DNA from 3 places in the Hydrogenophaga sp. GW456-12-10-14-TSB4 genome. Region 1 is predicted to be linked to each of the others. Evidence: predicted binding sites of a transcription regulator. Region 1 holds the regulator's gene; each other region holds the start of a gene.
The links. Region 1 encodes FNR, which switches genes on or off when oxygen is low (the NO sensors DNR and NnrR bind a similar motif). Its sites were predicted from a motif close to TTGATNNNNATCAA; they were not measured.
Positions count from the first base shown of each region.

Region 2: a site for FNR is predicted at 952-965, ahead of AC07ZS_RS26400 (oxygen-binding di-iron domain-containing protein). Genes of this name have one in related genera too.
Region 3: a site for FNR is predicted at 982-995, ahead of AC07ZS_RS03415 (MBL fold metallo-hydrolase RNA specificity domain-containing protein). Genes of this name have one in related genera too.

Region 1 covers NZ_JBWKZH010000006.1:14,675-16,934, reverse strand. The annotation lists gene hemN (oxygen-independent coproporphyrinogen III oxidase) at 1-605, opposite strand, end outside; gene fnr (fumarate/nitrate reduction transcriptional regulator Fnr) at 761-1,480, shown strand; gene AC07ZS_RS04815 (hypothetical protein) at 1,458-1,691, opposite strand; gene AC07ZS_RS04810 (FixH family protein) at 1,693-1,992, opposite strand; gene ccoG (cytochrome c oxidase accessory protein CcoG) at 2,023-2,260, opposite strand, start outside.
Region 2 covers NZ_JBWKZH010000082.1:9,438-11,697, forward strand. The annotation lists gene purB (adenylosuccinate lyase) at 1-925, shown strand, start outside; gene AC07ZS_RS26400 (oxygen-binding di-iron domain-containing protein) at 1,035-1,700, shown strand; gene AC07ZS_RS26405 (DUF3717 domain-containing protein) at 1,701-2,123, opposite strand.
Region 3 covers NZ_JBWKZH010000004.1:78,638-80,897, reverse strand. The annotation lists gene AC07ZS_RS03425 (NAD(P)-dependent alcohol dehydrogenase) at 1-598, opposite strand, end outside; gene AC07ZS_RS03420 (HP1242/YdcH family protein) at 639-857, opposite strand; gene AC07ZS_RS03415 (MBL fold metallo-hydrolase RNA specificity domain-containing protein) at 1,256-2,260, shown strand, end outside.

The sequences.
Region 1 (2,260 bases):
CGCCGCGCCGCGGCGACGAGCTCGAACACCTGTTCGGCGGGCTGCACGCGGTGCACGGCCTTCTGCACGGCGGGGTCGAAGTCCTGCACGCCGAAGCTCAGGCGGTTGAAGCCCAGGCGGGCCAGGGTCTTCAGGCGCTCTTCGGTCACGGTGCGCGGGTCCACCTCCACCGAGTACTCGCCGCCGGCCACCAGCTTGAAATGGCGCCGCAGCATGGCCATGAGGGCTTCGAGCTCGGCGTCGGACAGGAAGGTGGGCGTGCCGCCGCCCAGGTGCAGTTGCGAGACGCTGTGGCCCGGCCCCAGGTGCGCCACCTGCAGCTCGACCTCGCGCGCCAGGTAGTGCAGGTACTCGGCCGCGCGCGAATGGTGTTTGGTGATGACCTTGTTGCAGGCGCAGTAGTAGCAGACCGATTCGCAGAACGGGATGTGCACGTACAGGGACAGCGGCAGCGCCATGGAACCCGCGCGGCGCTGCTCCAGGGCCTGCACGTAGTCGTTCTCGGTGAACGCCTCCACGAACCGGTCGGCGGTGGGGTAAGAGGTGTAGCGCGGCCCCGGCACGTCAAAGCGCCGCAGAAGCTCCTCAGAAATGGCGTGGCTCAAGATCGGATCTCCATCAAGGCCTTCACTGTGCGACAGACTGATCGGTTTTCCCTTGATCCTGGTCAAAAGGTGGTGAACTGATCCGCTGCGCCTATGGGGGTTCGACACCATTGGGGGGTATGCTGTAACCTTTTGCGAACCCGGACTTTTCTCTAATGGACGCTCAAACCATCAAAGTCGCGTGCTCGAGTTGCAACCTGCGCGAACTGTGCCTGCCCATGGGCTTGAATCCCGACGAGATGGACAAGCTGGACAAGGTGATCTCGAAGCGCCGCCGCATCAAGCGCGGCACTTCGCTGTTCAATGTGGGTGACAAGTTCACGTCGCTGTATGCGGTGCGCTCGGGTTTCTTCAAGACCTGCGTGACCACAGCCGACGGCCGCGACCAGGTGACGGGCTTCCAGATGACGGGCGAGATCATCGGCTTGGACGGCATCGTGAGCGATCACCACTCGTGCAATGCGGTCGCGCTGGAAGATGCCGAGGTCTGCGTGATGCCGTTCGACCAGGTCGAGGAGCTCTCGCGCGAGTTCACCACCCTGCAGCACCACGTGCACAAGATCATGAGCCGCGAGATCGTGCGCGACCACGGTGTGATGCTGCTGCTGGGCAGCATGCGCGCCGAAGAACGCCTGGCGGCCTTCCTGCTCAACCTGGTGCAGCGCCTGCATGCGCGCGGCTTCTCGCAGTCCGAACTGGTGCTGCGCATGACGCGCGAGGAAATCGGCAGCTACCTGGGCATGAAGCTCGAAACGGTGAGCCGCACCTTCTCCAAGTTCGTGGAGGACGGCATCATCGATGTGAAGCAGCGCTACGTGCACATCAAGAACACCGACGGCCTGCGCCAGATCGTCAATCCCCAGACCTGCGGATAGCCAGCATCAGGCTGAGCGCGCTCGCCGCAGCCGTCACGGCCCAGAACACGAAGAACGACACGGTGTAGACCGCCAGGCGCGTCCAGCCCAAGGGCTCGCCGCTGAGCCCGTGCAGGTCACCGGGGTCCACCACGGCGAAGACGATCATCTCCAGCACCGCCGCGAGCAGGAAAGCCGGCCAGGCAATGGCCATCCAGTGGCGGGCACTCATGTCATTCTTCCTTCGGCACCACCGGCGAGGCCGCGTGGTTGCGCGCCTGGTGCGCGGGCTGCAGCTTGATCAGGGCTTGCGCCTTGGCCTGCCCTTCCAGAGCCTGGGCGGCTTCGCGGTCGCGCTCGAACACGGCCTTGTCGAGCACCGGGTCGGCGTTGTTGACGGCGATGAAGGCGGTGATGAGGCTGGCCACCACCACCACGAGCGGGCCGCCCACCACCAGCCACATGTGCGGCACGCGCCACCAGGACACCGGCGGCACAGGGGCTGCCACGGCGGGAGAGCTGGACGGGTTCATGAGAGAGCTCCTTCGGGAAGGTGGGTCGGATCAGCGCGGCACGAGGAAGGCCGCCTTTTCGGAGACGTGGATCGATTCGTCGCCGATGGCACGGATGTCGAAATGGATCGGGTGCGAGCCGGGGCTCGCGGCATCGGGTGGGATCTGCACCCGCACCGCCACCGCACGCACCTCGGTGGAGAGCACCTCGACCTCGGCACTCGAATCCAGCGCGATGCCCGGCAGACCCGAGACGCCGATGGCGTAGCGCTGCGGTGACTCGGTGGCG
Region 2 (2,260 bases), on a different contig from region 1:
GCTGCGCGAGATGGCCCATGCCTACGCGGCCGTGCCCATGCTCAGCCGCACGCACGGCCAGACCGCCAGCCCCACCACCGTGGGCAAGGAGATCGCCAACGTGGTGGTGCGCCTGAGCGCCGCGCGCGACCGCATTGCCAGCGTCAAGCTCCTGGGCAAGATGAACGGCGCGGTGGGCAACTACAACGCCCACCTGAGCGCCTGGCCCGAGTTCGACTGGGAAACCTTCAGCCGCAACGTGATCGAGCAGCCCGAGCCGCTCGGCCTGGGCCTGACCTTCCAGCCCTACAGCATCCAGATCGAGCCGCACGACTACATGGCCGAGCTGTTCGACGCGGTTGCGCGCACCAACACCATCCTGATCGACCTCTCGCGCGACATCTGGGGCTATGTGAGCCTGGGCTATTTCAAGCAGCGCCTGAAGGCGGGCGAGATCGGCTCGTCGACCATGCCACACAAGGTCAACCCGATCGACTTCGAGAACGCCGAAGGCAACCTGGGCCTGGCCAACGCGCTGCTGCGCCACCTGTCCGAGAAGCTGCCGATCAGCCGCTGGCAGCGCGACCTCACCGACTCCACCGTGCTGCGCAACATGGGCGTGGCCCTGGGCTACGCCGTGCTGGCCTACCACTCGATGGGCGTGGGGCTGGGCAAGCTCGAACTCAACGAAGAAGCCCTGGCGGCCGACCTCGACGCGTCCTGGGAAGTGCTGGCCGAGCCGATCCAGACCGTGATGCGCCGCTACGGCGTCTCGGGCGCCTACGAAAAGCTCAAGGAAGTCACGCGTGGCAAGACCGTGACCGCCGAGGCGCTGCACACGCTCATCCGCAGCCTGGACATTCCCCAGCCCGAAAAAGACCGCCTGCTGGCCATGACGCCAGGCAGCTACGTGGGCAAGGCCACCGAGCTCGCGCGCCGCGTCTGACACCGCGCAGGGCCAGGCACCTTCGCTTGATCTGGCTCAAACGGTCGGGAGCTCCGCCGATCTACAGTCCCGCGTGCGCGCTTGCGCGGGATTTCCGGAGCTCCAGGCCATGGCCATCGAACTGTTCAACCAAGATGGCCATGTCTGTCTGATGTTCACCCACCTCGCCGACGAAGGCGGCGAGGCGGTGCAGGCCAACCAGTTCCTCGTGATCCACGGCGACGCGGGCGCCGTCATCGACCCCGGCGGCAACATGGCCTACAACGAGCTGCTGTTGACCATCGGGCGCTACTTCCCACCCCACCGGCTGTCCACGATCCTGGCCTCGCACGCCGACCCGGACATCATTGCCTCGCTGGACCGCTGGATGACCAGCACCCAGGCCACGCTCTACATCTCCCGACTGTGGGAGCGCTTCGCGGCGCATTTCATGCACTCCGAGGGCAACTTCCAGTTCTGGGACCCGGTAAGCCGCATCCTTTTCTCCGGCGACCTGGGCGTGTCGCTCGGGTCTTCGACCGACGCGGGTCGAACGGTCACCTCGCTGGCCGCGCACATTCCCCGGATGGAGAGCTTCCACCGGCGCTACATGGTCTCGTCCAAGGTGCTGCGGCTGTGGGCGCAGATGGCCCGCACCCTGCCGATCCGCATGATCGTGCCGCAGCACGGCTCGCCGCTGGCCGGCGCCGCCGTGGGGGAGTTCATCGACTGGGTGAGCGACTTCAGCTGCGGCGTGGATCACCTGACGCAGGCGAACTACACCGTGCCCACCTGATCAGCGCCCGGAACCCGGCTCTTCCAGCGCGCGTTCGGCGTAGCGGTTGAAGCGCCAGGCATCGCCCTCGATGGTGATCCGCCGCCAGCTGGCGCGCTTCTCACCCGGGGTCATCTCGGTCCAGCGCTGCACTTCATCGAAACGGCGGCCGCAGCCCTTGCAGACCTCGTCGCCCTGGCTGGTCGAGCAGATGGCGATGCACGGCGTGTCGGGGGTGGTCTCGTACCAGGCCAGCCAGGCCTCGCGCGCCGCGGCAGGCAGGGTGGCTTCGTCGGCCTCGGTCTCGTGAAACCAGATCAGCAGCGCGTACACCTCGGCCAACGCGCGAAGCTCCTTGCACAGGGAAACGCCGTCCGGCGAGGGTGAGCGCTCACGCCAGTAGTTGATCGCGGCTTCGATGTCGGTGATGTGGATGCCGGCCATGGGGTGTGGATCATAAGCGCCGGCCAGTACCAGCCCCGGCGCTGTGGTAACTGCGTACCGGACCCGGACGCCGCGCGCGAACCTGGGCCGCTACAATCGCGGGGTTTCGAAGGGGAGTAGCTCTCCGTTCCGGCGCC
Region 3 (2,260 bases), on a different contig from region 1:
TCGCGCACAGGCCGATAGGCCCCTGGGCGAACACGACCACGGTATCGCCGATGCGGATGCTGGCGTTCTCCGCGCCTTTGAAGCCGGTGGACATGATGTCGGGACACATCAGCACCTGCTCATCGGTCAGGCCATCCGGGATCGGGGCCAGGTTGGCCTGCGCATCCGGCACCAGCACGTACTCGGCCTGGGTGCCATCGATCAGGTTGCCGAAGCGCCAGCCAGCCGTGGCTTTGAAGCCGTGACAGCCGCACAGGCCTTGAGGGACCAGGTAGCTGCCGTCCTGCGAAGGCGCGCCATCCTGTGCGGCATAAGAGTTGAAGTTTGGACAGATCGCTCCTGCGATCACGCGCTGGCCTTCGCCGTAGCCCTGCACCGCGCTGCCCAGCTTCTCGATCACGCCAACCGGTTCATGGCCGACGGTGAGGCCCTTGGCGACCGGGTATTCGCCATTGAGAATGTGCACATCGGTGCCGCAGATGGTCGTGGTGGTGATGCGGATCAGCGCATCGTTGGGGCCCACGTCGGGGATCGGCTTGTCGACCACCTCGATGCGGTCCTTCTCGACGAACACTGCGGCTTTCATCAGCGCGGCCATATGCACTCCCGGTACGGTTTCAAAGAACAGGATGTCGGGCTCAGTGGCCGCTGGCCTTCTTGAGCACAGCGTATAACTCGTCCTTGAGTCGCAGCTTTTCCTTCTTCAGGCTTTCGATCTCCAAGCCGGTTCCTGGCTGTATCTGCGCCTCCATGTTCTTGATCTTCTGATCGAGGTGGTTGTGATGGTCGAACAAGCGCGTGAAGTGCTGGTCGCTGTGCTTGAGCGCTGTGATGAGCGTTCGGTACTCAGGAAACATCGGATCGCCTTCGCTTTCATTGAACGTCGCAGGGACACGGCACCCCCCGCCCCACCGGGCAGGACGCGATTTGAGCGCATGCCTTGAACTGGGACCAGTATCCGGGCCGACCGGCTCCGTTCAGTTGATCCATGTCAACGACCAGGCCAAGCGCCGAGTCGAGGTGGGCCATTAGGCCGGTGCGTAGCCTAGAGAGCGCAACTTTCGTGCTACTGTCACTTTGAAAAGAACACGGCCAGCGGGGTTCGGACCCTGGCGGTGCGCAAGATCGCCTGGGAGAACCTTCGGATTCGGCATTTGCGAGGTTCCATTCGGAGATCAAGCACGGCCGACTCCTGCGGCCCAGCGCCCTGCCGGTTCTCCTAGTCCCGCGCCTGATCAATCAGCACGAAAACCGAATGCTCACGCTCTCTTCTCTGGGTGGTGCCGGCACCGTCACCGGCTCCAAACACCTGCTCACCCACGGCCAGACACGCCTGCTCGTCGATTGCGGTCTCTTCCAAGGCCTGAAGAATCTGCGCGAGCTCAACTGGGAGCCGTTGTCTGTGGATCCCCGCTCCATCGATGCGGTAGTCCTCACGCACGCACACCTGGACCATTCGGGTTATCTGCCGAAACTCGTGAAGGATGGCTTTGCCGGAAGCATCTACTCGACCCCCGCCACCCGGGCCGTGGCCGAGTTGATCCTGAAGGACAGCGCCCACCTCCAGGAAAAAGATGCCGACTTCGCCAATCGCAAGGAATTCTCCAAGCACCATCCCGCCTTGCCGCTGTATGGTGTGCGCGAGGCCGAGCGTGCCTTTCAGGCCTTCGTACCGGTGCCATCGCACAAGTCCGTCGCGCTGCCGGGCGACGCCTCCCTGCTCCTGCGCGGTGCGGGTCACATCCTGGGGGCGTCGACGGCGCAGATCGACATCGCCGGACGGCGCATCGTGTTCTCGGGCGATCTGGGCCGCTATGACGATCCTGTGATGAACGATCCCGAGCCCGTACCTGAAGCGGACTACGTGGTAATCGAATCCACCTACGGCGACCGACGCCATGAGGTGGCCGATCCTGTCGAGGCACTCGGTGCCGTGGTCGAACGTACCGTCAAGCGCGGGGGGACGGTGGTGATACCGGCCTTTGCCGTCGGACGTGCCCAGTCCCTGATCTACCACCTCTGGCAACTCAAGGAATCCGGGCGTCTGCGCAACCTCCCCGTCTACCTGGACAGCCCGATGGCGGGGAGCGCCAGCCAGTTGCTGCACGACTACCCGAAAGACCACAAGCTCAAGGCACGGGACTACGAGGCAGCGTGCGGGGCCGTGACCTATGTGCGTGACGTGGAGGAATCCAAGGCGCTGTCAGCCAACCGTTTTCCCAAGGTGATCGTGTCCGCCAGTGGCATGGCCACCGGCGGG